DNA from 2 places in the Cytobacillus sp. FSL K6-0129 genome. Region 1 is predicted to be linked to the other one. Evidence: a T-box and tRNA genes for the amino acid it is inferred to sense, from the RefSeq annotation. Region 1 holds a T-box; the other holds one or more tRNA genes.
The links. A T-box is a leader RNA that pairs with one kind of tRNA and senses whether it is charged. The one in region 1 lies ahead of tyrS (tyrosine--tRNA ligase), so its partner is inferred to be a tRNA-Tyr.
Positions count from the first base shown of each region.

Region 2: it encodes a tRNA-Tyr, which carries the amino acid that the T-box ahead of tyrS (tyrosine--tRNA ligase) is inferred to sense. The anticodon was not compared.

Region 1 is NZ_JBBOXM010000001.1:4,667,365-4,682,645, forward strand. Features, by position in the region: gene MHI57_RS23540 (FecCD family ABC transporter permease) at 1-150, shown strand, start outside; gene MHI57_RS23545 (ABC transporter ATP-binding protein) at 140-910, shown strand; gene srtB (class B sortase) at 913-1,653, shown strand; gene MHI57_RS23555 (ABC transporter substrate-binding protein) at 1,660-2,589, shown strand; gene MHI57_RS23560 (FecCD family ABC transporter permease) at 2,627-3,592, shown strand; gene MHI57_RS23565 (ABC transporter ATP-binding protein) at 3,589-4,353, shown strand; gene isdG (heme oxygenase) at 4,367-4,702, shown strand; gene MHI57_RS23575 (hypothetical protein) at 4,941-5,192, opposite strand; gene MHI57_RS23580 (ABC transporter substrate-binding protein) at 6,567-7,574, shown strand; gene MHI57_RS23585 (ABC transporter permease) at 7,621-8,574, shown strand; gene MHI57_RS23590 (ABC transporter ATP-binding protein) at 8,596-9,390, shown strand; gene MHI57_RS23595 (RrF2 family transcriptional regulator) at 9,507-9,941, opposite strand; gene MHI57_RS23600 (cysteine dioxygenase) at 10,128-10,583, shown strand; gene MHI57_RS23605 (4-hydroxyphenylacetate 3-hydroxylase family protein) at 10,586-11,998, shown strand; gene tyrS (tyrosine--tRNA ligase) at 12,066-13,313, opposite strand; T-box leader at 13,353-13,565, opposite strand; gene MHI57_RS23615 (MarR family winged helix-turn-helix transcriptional regulator) at 13,570-14,049, opposite strand; gene MHI57_RS23620 (helix-turn-helix domain-containing protein) at 14,159-14,710, opposite strand; gene MHI57_RS23625 (AzlC family ABC transporter permease) at 14,832-15,281, shown strand, end outside.
Region 2 is NZ_JBBOXM010000001.1:3,263,586-3,278,866, reverse strand. Features, by position in the region: gene MHI57_RS16465 (PaaI family thioesterase) at 137-592, opposite strand; gene MHI57_RS16460 (aldo/keto reductase) at 1,450-2,304, opposite strand; gene glmS (glutamine--fructose-6-phosphate transaminase (isomerizing)) at 2,986-4,785, opposite strand; gene glmM (phosphoglucosamine mutase) at 5,272-6,618, opposite strand; gene MHI57_RS16445 (CdaR family protein) at 6,655-7,983, opposite strand; gene cdaA (diadenylate cyclase CdaA) at 7,976-8,818, opposite strand; gene MHI57_RS16435 (anti-sigma factor family protein) at 9,063-9,692, opposite strand; gene sigW (RNA polymerase sigma factor SigW) at 9,706-10,269, opposite strand; gene MHI57_RS16425 (aspartyl-phosphate phosphatase Spo0E family protein) at 10,591-10,755, shown strand; gene rocF (arginase) at 10,780-11,676, opposite strand; tRNA gene MHI57_RS16415 (tRNA-Lys) at 12,056-12,128, opposite strand; tRNA gene MHI57_RS16410 (tRNA-Gln) at 12,134-12,208, opposite strand; tRNA gene MHI57_RS16405 (tRNA-Tyr) at 12,288-12,371, opposite strand; tRNA gene MHI57_RS16400 (tRNA-Thr) at 12,390-12,465, opposite strand; tRNA gene MHI57_RS16395 (tRNA-Val) at 12,486-12,561, opposite strand; tRNA gene MHI57_RS16390 (tRNA-Glu) at 12,566-12,640, opposite strand; tRNA gene MHI57_RS16385 (tRNA-Thr) at 12,665-12,737, opposite strand; tRNA gene MHI57_RS16380 (tRNA-Asn) at 12,769-12,843, opposite strand; rRNA gene rrf (5S ribosomal RNA) at 12,863-12,979, opposite strand; rRNA gene MHI57_RS16370 (23S ribosomal RNA) at 13,169-15,281, opposite strand, start outside.

The sequences.
Region 1 (15,281 bases):
GCAGGTGCATTATTAATTTTGACGGCTGATACACTAGGTCGTACGCTAATCGCTCCACTAGAGATACCAGCTTCGACGATTATGGCTGTCATCGGTGGGCCGTTCTTAATATTTCTATTAAGAAAGAGTGATAAAGTTTATGGAATTTAAATCCATCCAATTTTCATACGATAAGGAAAAACAAATATTAAAAGACAATACTGGGGTTTTTCCAGCAGGGAAAATCTCTACCATTATAGGGCCTAACGGGTCCGGTAAATCAACGCTATTATCATTATTAGCAAGAGATGAAAAGTTGACAGCTGGATCGATAATGATCGATGGCAAACAAATACACCACTTTAAAGCAAAGGAGTTCGCAAAGTTAGTAGGAACAGTCTACCAGCAAAATGAAGCGCCGATAGATTTAACAGTAGAGAAGCTCATTGCTTTTGGTAGATTACCATATAAGCGAGCCTTTCAAAAGTTGTCCTTAGAGGATGAGGAAGTCATCGATTGGGCAATTTCATTAACCAAGCTTGAAGACAAACGAGAGCGGCAGTTGAATCAATTATCTGGCGGTGAACGGCAAAGAGTTTGGATAGCGATGGCGTTAGCGCAGAAAACAAAAATGCTTTTCCTTGATGAGCCAACAACGTATTTGGATATGTATTATCAGTTGGAATTATTAGAGCTGATTCAATTACTTAACCGAGAATACGGTTTAACGATTGTGATGGTTCTTCATGATATTAATCAGGCAGTACGCTATTCTGATCAGCTTATTGTCATGTGTGATGGTGAAATTGTTGCATCTGGTCTGCCCCCAGAAATCGTCAACGAATCCTTAATTAAAGATATATATGGCGTAGATGTTTGTGTAGAGCATAATATTCGTACGGGACTGTATTTAGTTCCTTTAGGAACATGACAATGAAAATGCTCAAAACATTAGTTAACCTTTTGGCTATTGGTGTTTTCCTCTATGCTGGTTCACAACTTTTTCTCATTTTTTATGACTATTATGAGAACAGGCAAAACATGAATAATGTGCAAGAGATTTATCGGGCAGATGAACATGAGCCAAATACGCAAACAACGGGATTAAGAGCGCAGTTTGAACCATTAAAAGAATTAAATGAAGATATTATAGGCTGGATTACGGTTGACGATACAGCGATTGATTATCCGATATTACAGACACGGGATAATGACTACTATTTAACAAGAAATTACTTGCGAGAAGAAACTAGAGCTGGAAGTATCTTCATGGATTATCGCAATAATATCAGCGATGAGGAGGATCTTAATACGGTCATATATGGACATCGAATGAAGGATGGTACAATGTTCGCTGGTTTGAAGAAGTATTTGGATTCATCTTTCTTTAATAAGCACCAAGTCATCTATTACGATACGCTTTATCAAGGCTATGATTTGGAAGTTTTCTCTGTTTATCAAACGAAGACTGATTTTTATTATATTGATACAGATTTTTCATCTGACAAAGAATATGGCGACTTTATTCATTCGCTAAAGGAAAAGTCTGTACATGAGACAGATGTGCAAATAACAGGAAATGATAGAATTGTCACCCTTTCAACTTGTGATTACTCTTTAGATCGAACAGAAGGAAGGCTAGTTGTCCATGCGAAGTTAGTAGAAAGGGGATAAAAAGTGATGAGAAAATGGTTAGGCGCTTTTTTGCTTGGCACATCCATTAGTTTAGTAGGCTGTGGTGTACAAGATACAGAACATGCGGTCTCCTCTTCAGTAGAATCGTCATATACAATAGAAGATTTTGCTGGTAGGGAAATCGGTTTTGTTGAGGAGCCGACTAAAATAGCCGCATTAAGCAATGGTGATGTCGATATTATTTATTCATTGGGAGAGAAGGTAGTTGGCAGACCGAATGCCGATACGTGGATTAAAGAAGCCGAGGGAGAACAACAAATTGGCTCCACACATGAAGTTAATTTAGAAAGAATAGCATTACTGAAACCTGACGTAATATTAGCCAATCGAACGTTGAATGAAAAAGATGTACCTTCATTGGAATCATTAGGAGCAGAAGTAATTTTAACAGAAGCTAATTCAATTGAAGACATAATGAATCAAATTTCACTTTATGGATCGATGTTAGATAAAGAAGAAGAGGCGAAGAGTGTAAGGTCAGATCTAGAAACGACGTTAAAAGAGGTAGAACAACCATCGACTGCAGTTCGCGTTTTACTTGTTTATGGTGCGCCAGGAACATATATGGCCGCTCTACCGAATTCCTTAAGTGGGGATATCCTAACATATGCAGGCGGTGAGAATATTGCTGCAGATTATCAAGCGTTAGAGAGTTTCCCACAATATGCGCAAATCAATACGGAGAGAATTATTGAAGCAAATCCTGACTTTGTCATGTTAATGACCCACGGGAATCCCGAAGAGGTGAGGGATGGGTTTATAAAAGAAATGCAACAAAATGCAGCTTGGAACTCTATTGAAGCTGTGAAAAACGGCAGAATTGAAGTGTTACCTGCTGACCTATTTGGTACAAATCCTGGCACAAGGGTTGTGGAAGCAGTCAGTTTTCTCTCAGAGAAGTTGAAAGTGAAGTGAACCATCATTGAATGTAGTAAAAAATAGGAAAGTCGTGTTGACTTTCGTGGTCCTAATTGTCCTTACACTACTATCTATCTATGCAGGTATTTCCTTCGGAGCTATTTCCATACCGTTAGTTGAAATCCTCCAAGCTTTTCAAGGAAATGGGGTGGAAATGTATCAGACGATTATATTCGATTTACGTTTACCAAGGGTACTAGTTGCTTTACTAGTGGGCGCATGTCTTGCTGCCTCGGGGGCTTTGTTGCAAGGTGTGATGAAAAATCCATTGGCAGACCCGGGGATTATTGGTGTTTCTGCTGGTGGCGGTTTACTTGCTGTCATAACGATGCTCGTTTTTCCTGCTTACAGCTATTTATTGCCGGCAGGTGCATTTATTGGCGCATTTCTAACAACGATACTCATCTATTTACTAGCATGGGAAAAAGGCGCTTCTCCAGTGAAAATTATTCTGGCAGGTGTAGCAATGAATGCCCTTTTAGGTGCGTTAATGAATGGTGTTATGGTCATATATAGTGACCGAGTGCAAGCTGTTCTCTCGTGGTTATCTGGTGGCTTAAATGGGCGCAGTTGGTATCATCTTGAATTCATGTTGCCATATGCAGTTATTGGTCTACTGCTTTCTTTTTTTGCTATTAAGAAAGCGAATCTTATGCTTTTGGGTGACGAAACAATAAAACTACTTGGTCAAAATGTAGAGTGGGCAAGATTGCAAATGATATTACTGGCCTCTTTTTTAGCAGGAACCGCGGTCAGTGTTGGAGGGTTAATTGGTTTTGTTGGTCTAGTCGTACCTCATATGATTCGATTAATTATTGGTGAAGATTATCGCTATCTTTTACCATTTTCAATCCTAGGTGGAGCTAGTTTAGTAGCTTTTGCCGATACTGTAGCAAGAACATTGTTTGACCCAATTGAGTTACCTGTTGGGATATTGCTCGCTTGCATAGGTGCACCATTCTTTCTTTATTTATTAAGGAAGAGGAGGGTTTCTGCATGATAGATTTGCAGCAAGTCGCGTATAAGCAAGGGAATTTTCAATTAAAAGATATCCATCTGACATTTCCAACAGGGCAAATTACAGGGATTGTCGGACCGAACGGATCGGGTAAATCGACACTATTAAAATTGGTAGCGAAACTTATATCCGCTAACCGAGGAGATATTCTTATAAATCATGAGAGTATCAATAACTATACAAGAAAGAATTTAGCGAAAGAGTTAGCTATGCTCGTTCAGCTAAAGGAGGGGATGCCGGGGTTCTCAGTGCGACAAATGGTTGCGTATGGAAGAACACCTTATCAAAAAATGATGAAAAGTGAGAACGTAGAAGACAATGAAATCATTGATTGGGCAATGAAGGTAACTGGTATTACTCATATGAGCGATCGTCTTGTGCAAACATTATCGGGAGGAGAACAGCAACGTGTCCGCATTGCGATGGCACTTGCTCAAAAAACGAATATTTTGCTCTTGGATGAACCGACGACTTACTTGGATATCGGACACCAAATTGAACTGATGTCATTGCTAAAAGAACTGAATCAACAGTTTAAAATGACCATTGTCATGGTACTTCATGAGCTCCAATATGCAGCGATGTATTGTGATTCAATGGTAGTTCTGCAAGGAGGGGAAATTGTCGCAACCGGTCTCCCCAAGGAAATCCTAAATGCAGAATTACTTAAAAAAGTATATAAACTTGATGCTGATGTAATATTTGATGGTAAAGTGCCATTAATTAAACCAAATCAATTTTAAGGGGGAACCTGAGATGTATATTGTAACAAATACTGTTCACCTTCAACCAGGAAATGCTGATATGTTTGTTGAGAGATTTAATCGAGAAGGTAAGGTAGAAACGATGCCGGGCTTCGTTGGTTTAGAAGTTATGTTAACGGAAAATACGAAAGAGTATGAAGAAATAACTATTGTTACAAGATGGGAAGATCCAACAGGCTTTAAAGGATGGATGAAAAGTCGAGAATTTAAAGATGCCCATGCCCATAGAGGCGGAATCCCTGAATTTATTATTAAAAACAAAACGACTTATTATCAAGTAAAGTTACGTCGCAAGCCAAGGATAGAGACAGAAAGCTCTGTCGGGTAAATGTACTTAGTTCCTTACAAAAAGATTGTAAAGACATCCTATTTGGGGGTGTCTTTTTTTTGAATGTTGAAATAATCAAGAGAGTTAAATTTTCATTCACTGAGTATAGACAATAAGCGTTTAAAGGGGGTCAACCTGACTTAGAAATACGTGTTTCTTCATAAAATAACTTAGTGTTCTGGGGCATTATAATAAATATGAATGGTAATCTGTACATTATTTGAGCTCCTCTTTCTTCTTACTTGTCTACGACCTGGATGGTAAAAGCGTAAGTGACCGTTCCTTCCTTCCAATGAGCAATAAGGTGATAATAATAGATCCCTGCTTTTGATGGTGAGGTTATTGTCTCTTTTGTCATATCTTTTGAGGTTATCATTTCATCATCTGTCCATTGTTCAATGGTGAAAGTATGATAGGTGGGTTTACATTTAAATTCAATGTAAATATCTTCATTAGGGGAAACGATTGTTGGCTTATGGACTTTGGCCATTTCTATTTGTGATGAGTAGACAACATCTACACATATCTCACTATTGAGACTATGCCAACAATAAGAACCTTGATTAGAAGGTATTTTATCTTTACCTACTGTAATGATAGGTACTGGTGGAGTAGAGTTTCTAAAAAAACAAGAATACTTGTTAGAACCAAAATGATAAAAACTAGACTTCCAAAAACCACTTCAAATAAATCCCCCCTAATAATACTTTTTTCATTAGACGACCAAATTCGTATTTCGTTACAGCCAACGACATTTCTTTGTAACTCTTTCGTAGTTTCTAGAAATTAAAATAGAGTGAGTAGATTTAAGGAGAAAAAAACGTAAAAAAATTATGCAATTTATTGGCAATTAGTTTATTATGAGTATGTAAGGTATTTGACCCTGTACCAAAAGAATCAGTACTAGCAGCTGGTTATAGTATTAGTGGATCATACGGCAGGAGAACTTACCTTATATGTGCCATCATCTTATGAAGGGAGTGATTAAGTTCCGTTAATGGTGATGTTGCATGACTGCACGCAAGCTGTTAGTCAATTTGCGACATGTTAAAATGAATGCGCTTTCATAAGGGGTTTTCTCGTTTTATATCCTAATAAAAGTGCTTCTGCTAATAACAATACTTGTTGGAATTGGTTTGAAGAGAGAAAAAATATAAGACTACTGAAAATGAGGTTCTTTTGCTCAAGGTAACTATTCAAAAGTTTTTGTAGGGAGCTCGTTGCTGATGGGGGAGGGGGGAGTAACAATAAAAGTGGTTGGCAAGTGGATGTATAAAGGCACGTATCGAGGCATCATTTCATTGGATACAACGAGTGTACAAGAAGGTTACCACATAGCGAAACCCCAGGTGTGCCTTAAGCAATTGACAGAGGGGTGTACCATACCATAGCTTAGATTTAAAAGTAGGGATATTGGATTATGCCATGAATTAATATACAACTGTTACGGCGTCTTATATAGGACAAGCTACTATCCAACAAGATTCCTACGTAGATTATTCCAAGCAGTTATTAACTGTAGAAGATTACTACAGAAAAAGTACAACTTCGCTTAAAAGCGAACGCACGGCAGGATTCAATGCAAACGATGTAGAATTGTATGTTGGGAAAAGGGTATCCATTAGCTGATCATTTTTATTCAATAGTGGTAGTAATATACATTAAATTAATTGAAAATTTATAATAATTAATTATATATTAATTGTAGTTCCAATTTCATGGAATTCATTCTATTTTTTAGTGTCAGATAACATAAATTTTTGGAAAATAATAAAAAGTTCTTGTCTCCTTAGTATTATATGTATATAATTTAATGAACCAAAGCACCAAAGCATAAAAGCGATAAAGTAAAGGGGATGAATGAATAGTGAAAAAGAAAAATAGGTGGAAAACATTATCGACAGCTGGATTATTAAGTGCATTAATATTGGCAGGATGCGGAAACTCTGAAGAAACAACGAATGAGGCAAGTGGAGAAAGCGGTGAGAAAAGCTATCAAGTCGGTATCACGCAAATCGCTGAACATCCAAGTTTAGATGCAGCATCTGTTGGCTTTCAACAAGCATTGAAGGATGAGGGATTAGAAGTAGAATTTGATACACAAGTTGCACAAGGAGATCAAAATAATAATCAATCGATTGCGAACAACTTTGTAAGTGATCAGGTGGATTTAATCTTTGCTAACTCTACACCAAGTGCACTAGGTGCATTAAATGCTACAAAGGATATTCCGATTGTGTTTACTTCTGTAACAGATGCTGTTGGTGGCGGACTTGTTGATTCTATGGAAGCACCTGGCGGAAATATTACAGGCACATTAGATAATCACCCAGATGCCATACCGAATACAGTAGAATTCATAAACAAATATTTTGATATTGAAACAATTGGCGTTGTGTATAATTCGGGTGAAGCCAACTCTGTATCGCAAATTGAGACAGTGAAAGAAGTTATAGAAGGAACAGGATTGAAATTAGCTGAAGCAACTGTTTCAACATCAGCTGAAGTAAAACAAGCTACAGAATCATTAGTCGGTAAAGCAGATGTCCTTTATATCATTACAGATAATACAGTAGTAACAGCTCTAGAGTCAGTCGTTCAAGTGGCAACAGATAAGAAAATTCCACTTTTTGTTGGTGAATTAGATTCTGTCGCTCGTGGCGGATTTGCTGCATACGGGTTTGATTATAATGATATCGGTTATGAAGCAGGTGTGATGGCAGCAGAAATATTAAAAGGTGAGAAAGAAGCAGGCGAAATGGATGTACAATATCCACAAAATCTAAAGCTTGTTATAAATAAGGAAGCGGCTGAAGCAATGGGTGTTGAACTAAATCCTGAATGGGAAGAATCTGCGGAATTTATTGAATAATGACAGGTATCTTAATCAGCACGACAGATGAAAGGGAGAGAGCATAATGCCTTCAGCAATATTTGGCTCCATTGAAGCAGGTGCAATTTATGCATTAATGGCGTTAGGGGTATATTTATCTTTTAGAGTATTAGATTTTCCTGATTTAACTGTTGATGGTAGTTTTGTCACTGGTGGAGCAGTTGCTGCCGTTTTAATTGTAGGAGGAACGAATCCATTCTTAGCAACAATTTTAGCTTTCGTTGCCGGTTTCCTAGCTGGCAGCGTGACAGGATTACTTCACACAAAAGGAAAGATCAATCCTTTATTATCAGGGATTATCATGATGATTGCTTTGTACTCTATTAATCTACGCATTATGGGTAAGTCGAATATCCCACTATTATCAGAGGAAACCGTCATTACAAAACTAACTGATTTTTGGCAAGGATTAGGTTTAGATAACGCCTTAGCTTTCATTGGCTTTGTGCCAAAAACATGGGCAATCTTAATTCTCATGCTGATATTGGCTCTTTTTGTCAAAGTAATTATTGATTGGTTCTTGAAAACTGATATTGGTCTGGCCATTCGAGCAACAGGTAATAATGAAACGATGATTCGTAGCTTTTCAGCGAATACAGATACATTAAAAATATTAGGTCTAGGGCTATCTAACGGTTTGGTAGCTTTATCAGGTGGCTTAGTGGCACAATACAATGGTTTCAGTGATGTCGGCATGGGTATAGGCATGATTGTTATTGGGCTTGCTTCTGTTATTATCGGCGAAGCGATTTTTGGTGCAAAAACAATTGTTCGAGCAACATTAGCTGTTATCGGTGGGGCGATTCTGTATCGTATTATTGTTACATTAGCGCTACGCGTGGAGTTCTTAGAAACGGGAGATATGAAATTAATTACGGCATTGATTGTCGTCTTCGCGCTTGTACTACCGAAGATTCTTGAGAAGCAAAAAGAGAGACAACGAAAGAAAAAACGAATGCTTCAAGCAGGAATGGAATAAGTAGAAGAGAGGGGTGACGACATGCTTGAATTAAATCAGATTCATAAAATCTTCAATGAAGGCACACCAGATGAGAAGATTGCACTAACACAGATGAATCTCGATCTTCATCAAGGCGATTTTATGACGGTCATTGGTAGTAATGGGGCAGGAAAATCTACTTTAATGAACATTATCTCAGGGAAGTTAATACCGGATGTCGGTCAAATAATTATTGATAGAAAAAATGTATCGAATGTAAAGGAAAATAAACGGGCACGTCTAATAGGGCGCGTATTCCAAGACCCAATGGCAGGGACTGCACCTGCAATGACGATCGAAGAGAACTTAGCCATTGCCTACACAAGAACGAGATCACGCGGCTTGCATATAGGCGTTTCGAAGAAAAGAAAATTGTTTTTTCAAGAAAAATTAGAGATGCTTCATTTAGGTTTGGAAAACAGACTGCAAGCAAAAGTAGGTTTATTATCAGGTGGTGAGAGGCAGGCATTGTCTCTTTTGATGGCAACCTTCACAGAACCTAAAATCCTTTTATTGGATGAGCATACGGCCGCTTTAGATCCATCCCGGGCAGAATTGATTACGAATTTAACGAAAGAAATTGTTGCTAAATACCAATTAACGACATTAATGGTAACTCATAATATGCAGCAAGCGATCGATCTAGGAAATCGGTTAATTATGATGGATAAAGGCCAGATTATTTTTTCTGCGGATGAGAAGCAAAAATCGCAGCTTACGGTTGAAAAATTATTAAATGAATTTCAACAAATTCGTGGAGAAAAAATGAACAGTGACCGTGCAATACTTGCATAAATGAAGATTTTAGTGTGAGAAAGAGTCCGTTAGTGGACTCTTTTTTTTGTGGTGGGGACTTGATTTTTGTTCTATCAATAGATTGTTTATAAATACGATAGCAGGGTGATTTCTATTTAATGATTTTGTCTTGGTGAAGGAATGTTGCGGTTGATCAAATCTTGTAATGAAACTTGATCTAAGATAAAGGCAATTTCTTCACGCAATAGTGCCCATAGTGGCTGAAGCACACACCCTTGATCTTCTAATGGACAATATTCATAAGCGGTGATACTGACACAACTCATCGGTGCAAGTGGACCTTCTAGTTGACGAATGACCTCTCCTATATTAATCTCATGACTTTCTTTCTTTAACATATAGCCCCCGTAGACACCTCGTTTACTTTTTACATAACCATGGCTTTTTAAAAGAAGTAGAATTTGTTCCAAATATTGAACAGGTACTAATGTTTGAGCTGAAATGTCTTTGATGGTTATAACAGTTCCTTCATTATTCCCGAGAACAATTAATGAACGCAGCGCATATTCACCTTTACTCGATATTTTCAAAAGTTCGGCCTCCTGTTAAACATCTTATAAAAGGGTATTAGTGCTTTCAGAGAATTATAACCTAGGCTTCTACTCATTTTCTTGCATTCTAATCACGAAAGTACAAGCTTGTCATATTGTATTTTAGAAAGTTGAGAAAGTCGATCAACTATTCATAGAATTGCATGTAAAGGAGCGATTTACACCGTGACATTTCAAGAAAAAGTTCGCCAAGTTTTACAAGAAAAAGAAGTGCCTTTAGATAAGGCGATTCGTTCATTAAATATTTGTTCAAAAGAGTTGGAGCCTTATATTACACAACCGCAAGGGATGTTAGAGTATGGGAGAAACGTCATTTATCGCAATCAGCAGGTTGAGGTCATTGTTGTTTATCTTCCGCCATTTGCTAAAACGCTTGTCCACGATCATGGTTTTTCAAAAGGAGAAGTTTATGTTGTTCAGGGAAGCTTACTTAATCTCATTTATCATAAAGATTTATCGGTTAATAAAATTGAGTCATATAAGGCAGATGAGTCTTTTCATGTACAAGGGGATACCATTCATCTCATGTTTAATCCCACACCATTTGAGGTCATTAGTTTTCATGTGTATTCACCGCCATTAGCACATAATCAGACTTATCCTGCTGAAGGGAGAGAATAAGCTTGTTTATTGAAAGCTTAAAGGATGGCAGAAATGTGTGGTTGAACGGTAAAAGAATTGATATTACCGAAGATACAAATTTTAGAGGTACGTTGACGACGATTGAATCCTTGTTTTCGCAATTAACGAACCCAAAGTTACAGCCATTAATCGGTTATTTTGATGATGATTTACAGCAATGGGTGCATAAGGCTTTTTATTTGCCAAGAAATATCACTGAATTACAGGAAAGGCGCACGGCTTTTGAGGCATGGGCGAAAGATACGAACGGCATGATGAGTCGACTTTCCGATTATGCCCGTTCGCGAGTGGCAGGCTGGTATGCAAATAGAGAAGCGTATCGTGAATTAGATCCGCATTTCCCAGGAAAAATAGAGGCTTATTATCATATAGCCAAAAGAGAAAATCGTTTCATTGCCATTGTTCAAAGAGATCCGCAAATCAACCGGAGTGCTAATGAGTATTATAATACGAAAAAGTTAGGTTTATTGAGAATAACAAAAAAGACAAACGAAGGCGTATATATTAATGGGGCTAAGATGATTGGCACTTCCGCACCTTATGCCCATGATATTATTGTTTATCCCTTAGCACCTTTAGATGAGGCGAAGAAAGATTTAGCGCATATGCTGATTGTGCCCGCAAATGCTAAGGGCTTGCATATGGTTTGTCGTGAGTCTTTTGCAGAAGCGTCGCAAGTTGAACATTCCCTTAGTGCACAATACGATGAAATGGATGCGGTCCTGATTTTCGATGATGTCTTTGTTCCGTGGGAGAGAGTTTTACTGCATGATAACCCTATTGCTTTAGCTCAGTTAAAAGTTGATTCTATTTCTAATAGCTTAGCGTATCATCAAGCCATTGTGCGCTTGCAAACGAAGTTATCTTTTATGGCAGCAGTAGCAAATGCCATGGCACATGTGATTGGAGCAGATGGCTATTTACATGTACAAGAAAAGCTAGGGGAACTTATTATCCAAATTCGCACAATTGAAGGGTTAATCATTGCCGCTGAACAAAATGGAAAGTTGGAGAAAGACATTTATATTCCAGATTTTAATTATATTCAAACAGCGAGAGTACTGGGGACGAAATATTATCCCAATGCAGTTGAAATCATTCAATTAATAGGTGCTGGCGGCTTGATACAATTACCTTCGTCCATGGCCGATCTATCAGGTCAAATCAGTCAGTTGACACAACAGTATTATAAAGGGAAGAATGCTACTGCAGAAGAAAGGACGAAGCTATTTAAATTAGCTTGGGATTTAATAGGTTCACCTTTTGGTTCTCGTCATAAATTATACGAGCGCTTTTATTCTGGGGATCCGATGCTGCAAACAGCAGATATGTGGCGGAAATATGATAAAAAAGAGTGGACGAGACAGCTAGCTCCCTTTTGGAAAAACTGTTAGTAGAAGAAGCCTAAACATTGAAATAGCCACCTGATAAAAGGTGACTATTTTTAAATTACCTCACAACCTAATTCTTTAACAATAATTTCATGAATTTTCTTTTACCTACTGAAACAATCATATTATGGCTAATCGTAGTCGTTTCCATATCAGTGATGATTTTTTTACCATCTATTTTAATTGCGCCACCAGCAATCATTCTTTTAGCCTCGGATTTTGAAGGCAGTAAGCCTGTATCTACTAACAATTGCACAAAGGTGATAGAAGTTGGGCCAGTCCATGTCATTGTCGGCAGTTCTTCAGGTACTTCTCCTTTTTGGAAAATCGTAATAAATTGTTGTTCTGCTTTTTCAGCTGCCTCTTCATCATGGTACATTTGTACAATTAGCTTTGCTAATTGCATCTTTACATCACGTGGATGGAGGGTTCGCTTAACTAGCCCTTCTTCTATCTCAGTTATTTCTTCAGGTGTAAGTGGAGTAATAAGTGTAAAGTACTTCACCATGAGTTCATCCGGAATGGACATCGCTTTCCCGTACATTTCGTTTGCTGGTTCATTAATACCGATATAATTATTCTTCGATTTTGACATTTTCTCAACGCCATCTAATCCTTCAAGTAGTGGCATCAGCAGTGCAATTTGCTTAGTTTTTCCAAATTTCTCTTGAAAGTGCCTACCCATAAGGACATTAAAGTGCTGATCGGTGCCCCCTAACTCAATATCACATTCAAGCACAACAGAATCGTATCCTTGCATGACTGGGTAGAAGAATTCGTGTAAAGAAATCGGCTTCCCGAAGGCAATTCTTTCTTCAAAGTCATCACGTTCCATTAAACGGGCAATGGTAATTTTACCTGCTAATTGAATGACATCATCAAACTTAAGTTGAGAGAGCCATGTTGAATTATAATGTAATTCAACTTTTTCCATATCGAGTACTTTACCAAATTGCTCAAAATAAGTTTGGGCGTTATGCTTCACTTCTTCATCGGTTAACGGCTTTCTAGCGATGGACTTACCTGTTGGATCACCAATCTTACCAGTAAAATCCCCAATTAATAATTGAATCGTATGACCATTATCTTGGAATTGCTTTAACTTCTTTAAAACAACCGTATGACCTAAATGAACGTCAGGAGCTGAAGGGTCTAAGCCAAGTTTTATCTTTAAAGGTTTATTTAATAAAATAGATTTTGCTAACTTTTCTTCTAATTCTTCAGTGGGTATTATTTCTTGCACACCTTGTTTGTATAACTTTAATTGTCTCTGTAACTCTTTTAATTGCTGTTCTGATAATTTTTCTTTCACAATTATTCACATCCTTAAAAAATAATAAAAATCCACATCCCTGATAAAAGGGACGTGGATTTCACGCGTTACCACCCTAATTGAGAAGTATAATACTTCTCCACCTCAACATTTAACGAACGTAGCCGTTCATTGCAAGTAGCAATGAAAGTTCAAGAAGTTGTAATTCGCTTCATCCTTTATACCGACTCTCAGTCATTTGTCGGCTCTCTGTGATAGGGAGGAGGTTGCTACTAAGACTTCTATCATCACTTTTTCTTTATTAAAATTTATTGTCTTTAATGAGCCGGTAAAGGGTTGCAGCTAATTGCTTTTGATCGTCCGTTTTTAACCCTTTAACAATGGAGATTTCTCCCTCATGAAATTCGGGATAAAGCTCTTCAATGACGTCTCTACCCTTAGGTGTAATCACAACAAAAGTGTTTCGGCGATCTCTTGGGTCGGTTTCCCTTCTGCAAAATGACTTATTCTCTAATGTACGCATAATATTACTGATTGTTGCTTTTGATACACCTGCAGAAAGGGCAAGCTCTTTTGTTTCCATTTTTCCATATATCCATAAATCATAAAGAATCGAAAAGGAAGTCCAAGAGATTTTATGCTTGGCTAACACTTCTTGCTCTAGCTTATTTTTAATGCCTTGGCCAATGCGATATAGGCTAGTGACTAGGGCTATTGCATTTGGCTCTATCGTTGTTTTTTTACTTATCTTTTGAATGACCGTTGACTCTTCAGGATGCAAATAGCCATCTTCGTCTAATTGGTGAATAGGATCACCCCTCTTTTATTTTCAGAATCATTAGCTATGAAATGATTCTACAAAAAAAGAAACAGAATTGCAACCCTTAAACTTAAGGGTAATACAAAACTGTTTGATAAATAATCATATCTTCCCCAATATTGCGATACGTATGAGCTTTGTTGGCGGAGAAACGGATGGAATTACCTGGTTGAATGGTGTATTGTTGTTCATTAATTTCAAGTTGTAGTGTACCAGTAATCACCGTTACATACTCTTCAACACCTTCATTATGTTTTTCTGATAGATGTTCATAACCTGTCTCAATCTCGACAGTAAAAATTTCAAACTTTTTCCTTGGGTCAAATGGGAAGACCGGATATACGCGATATTTCCCACTATACTCCATAATGGGGCTTATATCATGGCGATTAACCACATGAATAGGAGACTGCTGTTCCTTAATTAAAGATGAGAAGGAAACTTGTAATCCTGTGGCAATCTTCCATAATGTTGTCACTGTTGGGTTGGATTCACCACGTTCTATTTGCCCAAGCATCGCTTTACTTACATTAGTTAAGTTTGCTGTAGTATCTAGACTTAAACCTCGTGCTTTACGTAGATTTTTTAAGTTAACACCGATATTTTTTTGAATATTATCCATAATTCCTCCGAAAATGATTGTTTATTATAACGTACGAATGTATAATATATTGTACAAATAACTAATCAGTTTATTTATTCAATATTATACTATTTTTTGGGATGAAGGGTAGGGAGAAATCTTGGCGGAGCTATTGTTACAAACAAGAGAAGTACCATTTCGAAAAGGGGTGCAGGCTGGTGTAAGTATTGCGATTGGTTATGCCCCCGTTGCACTTACGTTTGGCTTATTAGCAAAGACAACAGGTTTATCTTTTATAGAGACTGTACTTATGAGTATGATTGTTTTTGCAGGTGCATCACAATATATGGCACTTAGCTTAATTAGTTTAGGGACGAGTACTTTCGAAATTATTTTTACAACTTTTATTGTTAATATTCGCCATTTTCTGATGAGTACAGCGCTTAATGAAAAAGCCGAAGATGACAGACTAATGAAAAAGGCACTCTATTCATTCGGCATTACAGATGAATCTTTTTCAGTTATTGCTACAAAAGATGGCGTGCAAAAAACTGGTTTTATTTTAGGTGTGAATATCATTGGGTATATGAGCTGGGTTACCTTTACTGCT
Region 2 (15,281 bases), 1.4 Mb from region 1:
AATAATTTAGGTTAATCAGTACAACTTAAGAGCATACCCTTTGCCCTAAGTGACAACGGAGGACTTTCATTAAATTCTAACAACTATTACGAACTCCCCCTGCAAATCGAATGATTTGTCCGGTATGTAAAAAACCTTATCTTAATTTATCCTGTTGAATAAAATATTGACTTTTCCGGTATACCATCGCTTCCATTGTTGCAATTAGTTCATTCTCACTTTGGACATCGATTTTGTACCAAGCAAGTTTATGATTTTTCTTTATTTCTTTTGCATATCCAGTTAATGTCATACCACGTTTGCCAGCTGATATAAAGTTAACATTGGTTGTGACGCCCACTGCTGTTTTGCCATATGAGTTGCTTGCAGCTGCGAATACGTAGTCTGCAAGTGAAAAGATAATGGCCCCATGAACCATTCCATGTGAATTAAGCATGCGTTCGTCAGGAATTAATTCGGCTTCCGCTGTGCCAGGCCCAAGTTTTGTCAGTTTCATGCCGAGAAAGGATGCAAGTGGTTCGTCTTTTAAAAATTGCTTAATTTCATCGTAATGCAAATCATGAATAGCCTCATCATTTAATTGAATCGTCATGGATTGAATTCCCCTTTTTTAAAGTTTTTTCATGCCATATTCAGTGTTTTTTTGAATAGTACTTTAGCAAATAAATATTTGCCTATATTCGCTTTAGACAACACTGTATCTAAATTAGTACCAGTAAAGCCAAGAGTGACAGTAAAGATAGTCGGGTTGTTCATTGTGAAGATACCAATTTAAGCCAAACCACATGCCGATAATAAAGAATTTTATGAAGTACATGATTTAAATCTTATTTTTCAATCAATTGATAATAGACTTCTTTTCTGCATATTCTTCAACTAAATAGATTTTTTCTTTTTTCCATAAGGCACCCTCCTATAATTAATACAACGTTTTTAAAACGTTAGTTTCGTATGATGATATACAACAATCTAGTTAAGACTATAATAAACATATAATTAAGTAAATTTAAAATTTACAAATTATTATACTCCCTCTCCAGTTATAACAAGAAAAGTAGGAATGAATTTAATTATATTGAATACTTTTTATAATCAATTTTTTTCATCATTTAATTATAGCATAACATTATATTAACGGGAGGTGAAAAAACGAAACATATTTGCGAGCTTTTTTCTAAAGTGAATGGTTCAATTCAAATGTAATTTTCTGTTTCCACTTTAGAAGTTAAATCAAAATCATAATTGCTAGAATTAATAGTGGTCAATACATCCCGGCAAAGGAAATGAGGAATATATTGTAAAAAAATAAAAGGAAGATCTGCTTAAAACAGACCATCCTTTTATCTATTGTTCAAAAAATATCTAATTCAGAGTTTCCAATCGAATATCGTATCAAAAACGATATTTATTTTATGAATGAATACTATACGATGTTATATATTGTCCTGCCTATACATATTCGTGATATTCATTTGGGTCCTGCCCTTCTACACGGCCAGCTTCTCCTTTATCCAATGAATCAATTGTTTCAATATCCTCAGGTGCTAATTCAAAGTTGGTACTATTGAAATTATCTTTTTGATGCACGGGATTACTTGATTTTGGTATAGAAAATACGTCAGCTTGATAATTCCAATTTAAAATAATCTGCGCCGGGCTTTTATCGTACTTATTCGCAATTTCTTTAATTGTGGTATTTTTTAGCACGTCATTCAGATAACCTCTACCAAAAGGGCTCCAGGATTCAGTAAGAATGCCCCGTTTTTTATTTTCTTCTACCATACGGTTATTATTAAAATACGGATGACGCTCCACCTGGTTTGTAGCAGGTGTCACACCTGTTGCTTCGATAATGTCGTCCAGATGTTCTGGTTCAAAGTTTGAAACGCCAATGGTTCTGATTAACCCTTGTTTTTGAGCATCCACTAAAGCCTTCCAAGCTTCTACATACTTGCCGTCCTTAGGGTTCGGCCAATGAATTAAATACTTGTCAAAATATTTTAATCCAGTGCGGCGTAGAGATTCTTGGATAAAGATAAATGCCTTGTCATATTCATGGTAAGCACCGGGCAATTTCGTACTAATCAAAATTTCCTCTCTGGGCAGTGCGGACCGACGCACAGCTTCACCGACAATCCCTTCATTGTCGTAGTTTGTTGACGTATCGATTAAGCGATATCCTATATTCAAGGCGTTTAAAATTTCAAACGTACCCTGATCCCCGTTAATACCGATTGTGCCTAATCCCACAAAAGGAAGTTCTGTACCATCATTTAGAGTAAAACCATTATTATTTAAAGTCAAAACCTCATCTCCTTTTAAAATTTTGCAATGTAAGTTGAGATTGGAAATAACTATTTCCATGATGTCTATAGTTACAATACCCGATTTAAAAAAATCCTACACCAACCTGAATTGATTGCTATACCTTTGTGACTTTCTTGGTTTCTCACCAAATCCCCTCTATCCTTTCTCCCCCAACGTTCCACCCGCTCATTTACGCCTGAAGGCAATGTTATTAAGCTATTCCCCAAAAGCCCACTATCGACCTCTTTTTACGTTCTGTATTGTATATAATATTTTGACAATATAAAATAGATGTCCCTCTGAATGGAGACAGAAATAGACATAAGCAATGAGAATAAAAAATACCTTTCCCAACACTCTTATTCTTCTATCCCGTTTCTTACGAAGTGTATAGAAACAATATGACAAACAAACGAACACACTATAACTTTTTTATCAGACAAGGTTTTTGGGGGAATATTGGTCAAAGAAAAGGACTGAACCCTATTGGATCCAGCCCGGATTTGTATTGAGATTTTGAATAACCTTAAATGAATGTCTATCTATTCGTGTTTTCCACGCTCTTTCCCCGACTCCTTTACCGTTAGGATACCACCTTAGTTCCATGAGAAGAACAAAGTTACGTGAGAACCAAGAGAGTTACAGGGCGGACAAATTCTAAAATCCAACAAAATCCCCTTATTCAACAGTAACCGACTTAGCCAAGTTCCTTGGTTTATCTACATCACAGTCACGGTGCAGAGCAGCGTAATAAGAAATCAACTGCAATGGAATAACCGAAACAAGTGGTGAGAGCATTTCGTGTACTTCTGGTAGGACGAATGTGTCACCGTCTTGGTCTAGGCCTTTCATTGAGATGATGCATGGGTTAGCTCCACGTGCGACGACTTCTTTAACGTTGCCGCGGATGCTTAGGTTAACGCCTTCTTGTGTTGCCAGGGCGATGATTGGTGTACCGTCTTCGATCAGAGCAATGGTACCATGTTTGAGTTCTCCTCCAGCAAAACCTTCTGCTTGGATATAAGAGATTTCTTTTAGTTTTAATGCGCCTTCAAGGCCTACGTAGTAGTCAATACTTCGGCCGATGAAGAAGGCATTTCTTGTTGTTGATAGGAAGCTACGTGAGATGTCTTCGAAAGTTTCTTTTGAGTCACATAGTGTTTCCATCGCATTTGCAACAATACCTAATTCTTGGACAAGGTTAAATTCTAATTCACGTCCTTTAGCAATCGCTGTGACCTCTGCTAAGATTGCTAATACCGCTACTTGGGCAGTGTATGCCTTTGTAGAAGCGACAGCAATTTCTGGTCCAGCATGTAACAAGAGCGTGTAGTCTGCTTCACGGGATAAGGTTGAGCCAGGGACATTTGTAATCGTTAATGCTGGGTGTCCCATTTCTTTCACACTAACTAATACTGCACGGCTATCAGCTGTTTCACCACTTTGTGAAATAAAGATGAATAACGGTTTTTCTGATAGCAACGGTGTGTTATAAACAAATTCACTTGAGATATGCACTTCAACAGGGACTTTCGCTACTTTTTCAATATATTGCTTACCGACTAATCCAGCATGGTAAGACGTACCGGCAGCGATAATGTAGATACGATCAGCACTGTTCATTGCATCCAGAATCTCTCCATCAATCGCTAGCTCTCCTTGGTCATTCTGGTATTTCTGAATGATTTTACGAAGAACAAGTGGTTGCTCATCGATTTCTTTTAGCATGTAGTGAGGGTATGTTCCTTTTTCAATATCGCTTGCATCAAGTTCTGCTGTGTAAGGTGCACGTTCGATTGTTTCCCCTTTAAGGTTCTTAATCGTTACACCGTCTTTTGTCACCATTACCATTTCTTTGTCCATGAGTTCTACATATTGATCTGTGATTTGAATCATTGCCATCGCATCAGAAGCCACGACATTGAATGCCTCTCCTAAACCAACTAATAATGGACTTTTGTTCTTCGCGACATAGATTGTGCTCTTGTCTTCATTATCTACAAGCGCAAGAGCGTAAGAGCCTTTAAGCTGTTGCAAAGTTTTGCGAAAAGCTTCTTCAGTGCTAAGCTCTTTAGCAAATTGATCAATCATTTGTACGATAACTTCGGTGTCTGTTTCACTTTTCAGCTCCACACCTTGTAAGAATTCACGTTTCATCTGTTCATAGTTTTCAATCACACCGTTATGAACAAGTGTGTAACGACCTGAATTACTTTGATGAGGGTGTGCATTTTCTTGACTAGGTACACCATGTGTTGCCCAACGTGTATGACCGATTCCTGTATTCGCTAAAACCTTTTCGTCTACAATCGCACGAAGGTCAGCAATTCTGCCTTTTTCTTTAAAAACTTGCACGCCAGCTTCATTGACTACCGCAATACCTGCAGAATCATAGCCTCTATATTCTAGCTTTTCTAAGCCTTTTAATAAAATTTCCTTTGAATCTTGATTACCAATATATCCAACAATACCGCACATACTTCTTCCTCCTAATGTAGAAGGGGCAAGAAGCCTTTAAGGGCGTACTTGCCCCTTATCTCCGTATTTTTTCAATGTGAAAGCAAGGCATGACATAGATGCCTTTACGTTCTATATTTATGGCATTCATCTCTCTTTGTCCATTAGGTTACCCTAATGATTTAAAGACATGATTACGGTTGTGCTTTTCAACCGGGAGGTACCCGCCGATGCTTCGATAAACCTCCTCCTCGTCAACTAACCTTCCATATCCGTTCAAAGATTAGCCCGGGCGCTTTAATTATGAAATTGTGCTTCTAAACCACCTTTCTTTTTTATATACAAAAACATGATAAGCATAACCGATACGCTTATGAAAGTCAACGAATAACCATCAATTAATAGGTATTTTTTACTATAAGTGGAAGTTCTCCATGCTTTTTTCATACATAAATAAAATATGCATAAGAAAACAGAAGCGTTCCCTTATGCATCAATATTACACGCTTATTTTAGTCCCATTTCTTCTTCTACAACAGCAGCAATACGGTTTACATATGCTTCACAAGCCTCTTCTGTAGCTGCTTCTGCCATGACGCGAACAAGCGGTTCAGTTCCTGAAGGACGGACAAGAATACGTCCTTCACCATTCATTTCTTTTTCAACTTCACTAATAACAGCTTTAACCTTTTCATTATCTGTTACATGGTGTTTATCCGTTACTTTAATATTAACGAGCTTTTGTGGGAACTTTTGCATTTCTTTCGCAAGCTCTGAAAGTGATTTGTTTGTCACCTTCATAATGTTCACTAGTTGTAAACCAGAAAGGAGCCCGTCACCTGTCGTGATATGATCAAGGAAGATAATATGGCCAGATTGTTCGCCACCTAAACTATAACCACTCTTCTTCATTTCCTCTACAACATAGCGGTCACCGACTGCCGTTTGCACACTTTTCATCTCATTTGCTTCTAATCCCTTATAGAAACCAAGGTTGCTCATTACTGTAGAAACAACGGTATCCTCTTTAAGTCTACCTTGTTCTTTCAAGTACTTCGCACAAATGAACATGATTTGGTCACCATCTACCACTTGCCCTTTTTCATCGATAGCTATCAACCGATCGCCATCACCATCAAAGGCAAGCCCTACATCCGCTCCTCTTTCTTTCACAAAAGCAGCTAAGGCTTCTGGATGTGTAGAGCCCACTTCCTCATTAATATTTAACCCATTGGGTGAAGCACCCATCATCGATAAATCGGCATCCAAGTCAGCAAATAAATGATTTGCTAAGAATGAAGTCGCTCCATGTGCACAATCTAAAGCGATATGAATGCCAGAAAAATCATCATCAACAGATTGCTTTAAGTATTGCAGATATTTCTGTCCGCCTTCGAAGTAATCATTCACTTGTCCAAGATCACCACCAACTGGTCGTGGTAGGGAATCATTCTCCTTGTCCATTAGTTCTTCGATTTCATTTTCCTGTGCATCTGAAAGCTTGAAGCCATCTGGACCAAAAAACTTAATTCCATTATCCGCAACAGGATTATGGGAAGCAGATATCATTACGCCCGCCTCTGCATCTAATGCTTTCGTTAAATAGGCAACACCTGGAGTAGAAATAACGCCGAGTCGCATCACTTCTGCGCCGATAGAAAGAAGGCCTGCTACCAGTGCATTCTCAAGCATATGTCCTGAGATTCTTGTATCTCTCCCAATTAAAACTTTTGGGCGTTCTTGATCTTTTGTTAATACATATCCACCAAATCTACCTAGTTTAAAGGCTAACTCTGGCGTTAACTCACTATTTGCCACTCCGCGAACGCCATCCGTACCAAAATATTTTCCCATTATTAATCGCTCCTTCACTTTCCTCTGCTGTTCCATCTATTCTTTTTCTGTAATATTGATTATTGCCGTCTCACTCTCAAGTTGGGACTCAACACCAGGAGGTGCGTCTAATTGAATATTCACCTCATGTTCTCCAGGATTAAGGCCAGATACATCTATAGATAGGGTAAAATCACCTTTACTTAAACTATTCATATCCTTTTCATTACCAGAAACCTTCAAGCTTGTCTCACCTTCATCAGGGCTTTGAAATGTCACATCATATTGGTCGTCTAATCCTGTGATTGTTATCGGCATGCCTGAATAGGTTCGATTCACTGTTTGTTCATTTGCGGCTTGTTCCTGCTCTTGTTCTTGTACTTGTGATTCTTCTTCCTCACTGCTGCTATCTTCTGGTGCTTCTTGTTCCTTAACAGTCACATTGGCATTAACCGTCACTTCTTTAGGATCAACACTAGTAATTCCGTCAGAGATGATCACAGGTAATTTTATTTCCTGATCTTTATCGAGTTTGCTTAAATCGACCTCTACCCTAACCGTTTTTACATCATTTAGAACATTTTCTGGAGCAAAAATGGTTGCTTCTGTTTGGCTGAGTTTAAGAGAGTCTAACTCAACTCCCGAAGGAAGGCTCCCGGTTTCAACAATATCGATGGGCACCGTCTTACTTAAACGCTTCACATCGACCGAAACCTCCACCTCACCTGGATTTACATCTACATCTAATTTATTCATATTACGATCGAGCACATTAATCGCGGCTGTTTCTGTAAATGATTCCGTTATAGAACCTTTTGTATTAACAGTTGCTTTGACATAAGCAATCGATTCAATCACATTTTTGGCACCTGTTATTTTGACTGTACTAGGTTCAGCAAGTGCTGCTTCGGCCTTGTAACCTTCTTCAAGTAAACTATTGTTAAATTCTGCTTCCACATTGAACTCTTCAGTTACTTTTTCATCAATTGTTACATCTACAGTAGAAGGGTCAATTATATATTCAAGCTTATCGGATAGATCTTTAATCCCTACCTCTACTTCTTGTCGACCAATTTCTGCATCTGATAAGTCCACAAACACTTCAAAGTTCCGCTGTGCCTTCGCATTTTCCAAATGGCTCCTTGGGCCATCTAAAGTAACAGCCACTGTTTCTGGAAGTCCGGAAACGACAAGATTATCTGTATCATAGTAAGCTGTGAGCGGAACATTTTCAATGACAGCTGAGCCATCATCTCCAGGTACATTGATACTTCTATTATCGTTATTCGTATCATAAACCGAATCAAACAGGAGCAGAGCAATTAATAAAGCCACTACCTTCATAAACCATCTGGTATCAATGAGCTTATCAATATATTTATCCATTTTTCTTTCCCCTCCAGTTCCAAAGAGTGGAAGAAGATTGTTTTGATTTAGCTGAGTGAATAAGCTTCTCATTTAAAAGTTCTTTGAGCTGATCGAGTTTCAAATCGCGTGTAAGTTCACCATTTTTCGCTACAGATATTCCACCTGTCTCTTCAGACACAATAATGGTGATACTATCTGTTACTTCACTAATTCCCATCGCTGCTCTATGTCTAGTACCTAACTCTTTAGAGATAAAAGGACTTTCTGATAAAGGCAAGTAACATGCAGCAGCTGCAATTTGACTTTTCTGTATAATAACGGCGCCATCATGTAATGGTGTATTGGGAATAAAGATATTAATAAGTAATTCTGATGATATTTTGGAATGCAATGGAATACCAGTTTCAATATAGTCACCCATACCAGTTTCACGTTCAATCGAAATTAGCGCACCAATTCTCCGCTTAGCCATGTAATCAACAGACTTTACAATTGCAGTAACTAATTGATCTTGATCCATCTCTTCTTGGTTACCACTTCTAACGAAGAATTTACCCCTACCAAGCTGCTCTAGTGCACGACGCAACTCTGGTTGGAAGATAATAATAATGGCTAGTACCCCCCATAAGAGAACTTGTTCCATCATCCATCCTAAAGTTTGCAAATGAAGGATATCACTTAAAACCTTTACAATCAGAATAATAAATATCCCTTTGACTAATTGGACGGCTTTCGTCCCTTTAACAATCATAATTAATTTATATATAACGAACCAGACAAGGAGAATGTCTACTGTATTCGCTAAAAGCCTTAATAAAGGTAAATCTGTGAAAGATAAATCTAAAAGCGACATTTTCCTTCCTCCAAGTATTTATTTCCACCATTAAAATAGTCGTTTAACCTACTTATTATACCATATTTCTAATGAAATCCAATTTTCTAGTTATGTATACAATCGTGAACGTTATTAAAATATATCCTACATTTTTATTACTACATATGCAAAGATTAAGCGATTTATTAACAAATAATTACATATTTACACTTCTTTGAACAAAGGAAAAAGCCACCGCATTATAGCAGTGACCTATATTCCCTTACTCTTTTTCATCCTCTTGTGTAACAGTCGAGATTAAACTTTTACTTGTATTTTTAATGTGATACCATAACCATTCAAAAAGCTGGTCTACTTCTTTTATTTCTCCTGTGACGTTACCAGCCGAGGCTAAATATTGCTCACCATTAATGACCGTTGCATCCCCTTCGACTTCACCATTTATTTGCAAGTTTCCATTCTTAACAACAACATCTCCCTTGACCACTTCTCCTTCTGGGACAATGACCGTATCGTTCTCAATCACTAGATTAGATTGCTTGGAAACAGACAATGCACTTTCTTGATTCCAGGCAGATAGAACACTTCCAGACATTAAGATAAGAAAGAGTGATGCTGCAGCAAGCATTGGGTGCTTCCTGAGCCACCTTTGTGCACCTACTTTTTTCTTTTCTTTAGGCAGTCTCGCCATCACATTCTCAGTAAAACCTGCAGGCGCTTGGAAATGTGACGTACTCTGGACAAAGGCAATCGCTCGCTTTAGTTCATGAAAATGCATGCGGCATTCTTCACATTGCTCTATATGTGTTTTGAGTAATTGTTTATGCTCATCTGTTATTTCTTCATCTAAATATTCATGCATATATTCAATAATTTCTTCATTACATTTCACTGAAATCACCTTCTTATACGTAGCGTAATTGCTTTCTTAAAGCTTCTCTTCCCCTATGAATCCTCGTTTTCACAGTGCCTAATGGTAGATCTAAGGTCTCACTGATTTCATTCAAGGATAGTTCTTCAATGTACTTAAGCACGATGACCGATCGATATTTTTCCGGTAGCTTTGAAATTTCCATTTGTATGGTTTCCTGCAACTCCATTTTTTCTACATCTTCTTCAGGTAGTTTCGTACTCGCGGGAATTTGTGAGTACATATTTAAACCGTCTGTTCCTGCTACTTCCGCGTCCAAATAATAGTCAGGCTTTTTCTTCCTGATCCGGTCAATACATAGGTTTGTTGCAATGCGATATAACCATGTTGAGAACTTTAAGTTCGTATTGAAGCTTTGTATATTTACATATGCTCGTAAGAAAGCTTCTTGTGCAATATCTTCAGACTCATGTTGATTACCCAACATTCGATAACAGATATGATATACTCTGTCTTTGTATATTTCTACTATTTCAGCGTAAGCATCTTGATCTCCTTTTAATACTTGTTTAATTCTTTTCTTCACCAACAATTCCATCTATTTACCCCCGCTCTATGCGGCTTATCGATAATCATTTACGAATCGATAGCAAAAAGGTTTCACATATTTTTTATTAGGTTCCTTTTCCTCCATAAGTACTTTGGTTATATAAGAGTTATCACATAATATTTTAACAAATTTTAACTAAAGTAGTTTAATTAATTTTCATACTGGGTATAAAGGATTTAAAACCAGTGTGTTGACGAAGGAAAAAAGACCTTCCCTTCAATATTTTTGCTCCAACGAACAAGAGACCATACATTTAAAAATTGTCTACGTGCTGGAATAAAATTTTCAAATGGAAAGGACAATGATCTCATGTATACGGAGGAACTATTAAAAGATATTGAAATACACAGAGCTAAAATGGTTGAACTTGCTTCTATTTCTTCATTTTCAAACCACCAAGTTCTTAAAGCGAGCATTGAATTGGACAACCTAATTAATAGATACTATACATTAACATTAAAAAAAGAAGCTTGAGCATCGACTCAAGCTTCTTTCACTTTATAGTAATTTTTCACCGAATAGCGAGCCCATTAAGGCCACCGCTGCATCAGCTGTTTTATTTCTTTCATCTAATATTGGATTAACCTCAACAAATTCGGCCGAAGTAATCATTTGGGATTCTGCCAGTATTTCCATAGCAAGGTGGCTCTCTCGATAACTTATCCCCCCCATAACTGGTGTACCCACACCAGGTGCATCAGATGGATCAAGACCATCTAAATCTAACGAAAGGTGAACACCATCTGTTCGGTCTTGTAAATAACTAATCGTCTCTTCCATTACCCTTGGCATCCCTAAGCGATCAATTTCATGCATCGTAAAGACTTTTATTCCCTTGGCTTTAATCAAATCCCTTTCGCCTTGGTCTAAAGACCTTGCTCCTATAATCACAACATTTTCAGGCTTCAACTTCTTATGGACTCCTCCTACCTCTAATAACAATGGATGCCCATATCCTAGAGCGACTGCTAAGGACATCCCATGAATATTACCGGATGGCGAAGTTTCTGCTGTATTTAAGTCCCCATGTGCATCGTACCAAATCACACCTAAGTTATGATAATGCTGTAATAAACCAGCTAACGTACCAATAGCGATACTATGATCCCCTCCTAAAACAAGAGGAAATGCTCCTTTTTTTACTACCCCATCAACTTGATCTGCTAAGATTTTAGTCTTTTCTGCAATTAAGTCCAAGTTTCTTAAACCTGTTTCCTTATCTATTTGTTCAGTCGACCTACCTATTTCAATATCACCTAAATCATCAACTTGGTGATTAAGTTCTTGTAATCTATTTTCAATGCCCGCATATCGGATGGCACTTGGCCCCATGTCTACCCCTCTTCGTAATTGTCCCAAGTCCATCGGCATACCAATAATTGAAATGTTTTTCATTTAGTTGCTCCCCCTACTAAAGAATGAATTCTCTCTCTATTGTAAACGGTTACATTCTAATGGTTCAACTGTGCAAAATTTTGTATATCTATACAAAAAAAGGGCATTTATTATTGCTCTGGGTCAATTACTGTGTGCAGGATAGCACAACACAAACGGAAAATGATATATTTCTAAACACAGATTGAATTACAAATCACCAAAAATAGATGCGCTTCCTCTGCTTACTTAGTTAAGTCAGCTTAAAGGATTGTACAAAGAAAGGCCCTGTGATATCTCATACAAGAAGTATGTGGGTAATTGCCTTATGTTTAATCTCATGGGAAAAATACAAGATAACAAATAAAAATCCTTAAACATAAAATGTTTAAGGATTAAGTGAGCCATGAAGGACTCGAACCTTCGACCCTCTGATTAAAAGTCAGATGCTCTACCAACTGAGCTAATGGCTCGAAAATGGCTGGGCTAGCAGGGATCGAACCTGCGAATGACGGAATCAAAATCCGTTGCCTTACCGCTTGGCTATAGCCCATCGTATGTAAAAAAACAAAATAAAAAGGACTAATTATATTATGTCCGCTTTTTGGATTTTCATTCAAATAAAATTGAAATGGTGGAGGGGGGCAGATTCGAACTGCCGAACCCGAAGGAGCGGATTTACAGTCCGCCGCGTTTAGCCACTTCGCTACCCCTCCGACATAAATATATTAAAATGGTGCCGGCCAGAGGACTTGAACCCCCAACCTACTGATTACAAGTCAGTTGCTCTACCAATTGAGCTAGGCCGGCCCATCTATAGTAAATTGAAATGGTGGAGGATGACGGGATCGAACCGCCGACCCTCTGCTTGTAAGGCAGATGCTCTCCCAGCTGAGCTAATCCTCCAAAATGGTGACCCCTACGGGATTCGAACCCGTGTTACCGCCGTGAAAGGGCGGTGTCTTAACCGCTTGACCAAGGGGCCAAAAATATTTAAAGTTCTTACCAGAGCTTCCAACCGGGCTCGAACCGGTGACCTCTTCCTTACCATGGAAGTGCTCTACCTGCTGAGCTATGGAAGCATCAGCTAAATATCTTTGATTTTGTTTAAAATGGCTCCGCAGGTAGGATTCGAACCTACGACCGTTCGGTTAACAGCCGAATGCTCTACCACTGAGCTACTGCGGAATAATATGATAATATGTATGCCCGGCAACGTCCTACTCTCACAAGGGGACAGCCCCTAACTACCATCGGCGCTGAGAAGCTTAACTTCCGTGTTCGGTATGGGAACGGGTGTGACCTTCTCGCTATCGCCACCGGACTTATTAAAGACATTTATTATTATAACGTCTTTTATGAAAATTTCAAGAGAAATTTTAAATCATTCTCTGAAAACTAGGTAATGTTGAAGAAGATTGTTTTGAGTAATCGCCTATGCGTTGCTGACGCGACTACTTACGTAGTGCTGTCTAGCTGCGGCGCCTGAACAAGGCGCTTTCGCTTTTCGTTTTTGGTTAAGTCCTCGATCGATTAGTATTAGTCAGCTACATGTGTCGCCACACTTCCACCTCTAACCTATCAACCTGATCATCTTTCAGGGATCTTACTAGCTTGCGCTATGGGAAATCTCATCTCGAGGGGGGCTTCATGCTTAGATGCTTTCAGCACTTATCCCTTCCGCACATAGCTACCCAGCGATGCCTTTGGCAAGACAACTGGTACACCAGCGGTGCGTCCATCCCGGTCCTCTCGTACTAAGGACAGCTCCTCTCAAATTTCCTGCGCCCACGACGGATAGGGACCGAACTGTCTCACGACGTTCTGAACCCAGCTCGCGTACCGCTTTAATGGGCGAACAGCCCAACCCTTGGGACCGACTACAGCCCCAGGATGCGATGAGCCGACATCGAGGTGCCAAACCTCCCCGTCGATGTGGACTCTTGGGGGAGATAAGCCTGTTATCCCCGGGGTAGCTTTTATCCGTTGAGCGATGGCCCTTCCATGCGGAACCACCGGATCACTAAGCCCGACTTTCGTCCCTGCTCGACTTGTAGGTCTCGCAGTCAAGCTCCCTTGTGCCTTTACACTCTACGAATGATTTCCAACCATTCTGAGGGAACCTTTGGGCGCCTCCGTTACTCTTTAGGAGGCGACCGCCCCAGTCAAACTGCCCACCTGACACTGTCTCCCATCCCGATAAGGGATGTGGGTTAGAATTTCAATACAGCCAGGGTAGTATCCCACCGACGCCTCCACCGAAGCTAGCGCTCCGGCTTCTAAGGCTCCTACCTATCCTGTACAAGCTGTACCAAAATTCAATATCAGGCTACAGTAAAGCTCCACGGGGTCTTTCCGTCCTGTCGCGGGTAACCTGCATCTTCACAGGTACTATAATTTCACCGAGTCTCTCGTTGAGACAGTGCCCAGATCGTTACGCCTTTCGTGCGGGTCGGAACTTACCCGACAAGGAATTTCGCTACCTTAGGACCGTTATAGTTACGGCCGCCGTTTACTGGGGCTTCGATTCAAAGCTTCGCGTGAGCTAACCTCTCCTCTTAACCTTCCAGCACCGGGCAGGCGTCAGCCCCTATACTTCGCCTTGCGGCTTCGCAGAGACCTGTGTTTTTGCTAAACAGTCGCCTGGGCCTATTCACTGCGGCTCATCAAGGCTTTAACACCCTAATGAGCACCCCTTCTCCCGAAGTTACGGGGTCATTTTGCCGAGTTCCTTAACGAGAGTTCTCTCGCTCACCTTAGGATTCTCTCCTCGCCTACCTGTGTCGGTTTGCGGTACGGGCACCTTATTCCTCGCTAGAGGCTTTTCTTGGCAGTGTGGAATCAAGAACTTCGGTACTAAATTTCCCTCGCTATCACAGCTCAAGGTATGTGACCATGGGATTTGCCTCATGGTCCCTCTAACTGCTTAGACGCACATCCAATAGTGCGCTTACCCTATCCTCCTGCGTCCCCCCATCACTCAAACAGAATACGGTGGTACAGGAATATCAACCTGTTGTCCATCGCCTACGCTTTTCAGCCTCGGCTTAGGTCCCGACTAACCCTGAGCGGACGAGCCTTCCTCAGGAAACCTTAGGCATTCGGTGGATGGGATTCTCACCCATCTTTCGCTACTCATACCGGCATTCTCACTTCTAAGCGCTCCACCAGTCCTTACGGTCTAGCTTCAACGCCCTTAGAACGCTCTCCTACCACTGAACATCAACGATGTTCAATCCACAGCTTCGGTGATACGTTTAGCCCCGGTACATTTTCGGCGCGGAGTCACTCGACCAGTGAGCTATTACGCACTCTTTAAATGGTGGCTGCTTCTAAGCCAACATCCTGGTTGTCTAAGCAACTCCACATCCTTTTCCACTTAACGTATACTTTGGGACCTTAGCTGGTGGTCTGGGCTGTTTCCCTCTTGACTACGGATCTTATCACTCGCAGTCTGACTCCCATGGATAAATCTTTGGCATTCGGAGTTTGTCTGAATTCGGTAACCCGATGAGGGCCCCTAGTCCAAACAGTGCTCTACCTCCAAGATTCTTACGCATGAGGCTAGCCCTAAAGCTATTTCGGAGAGAACCAGCTATCTCCAAGTTCGATTGGAATTTCTCCGC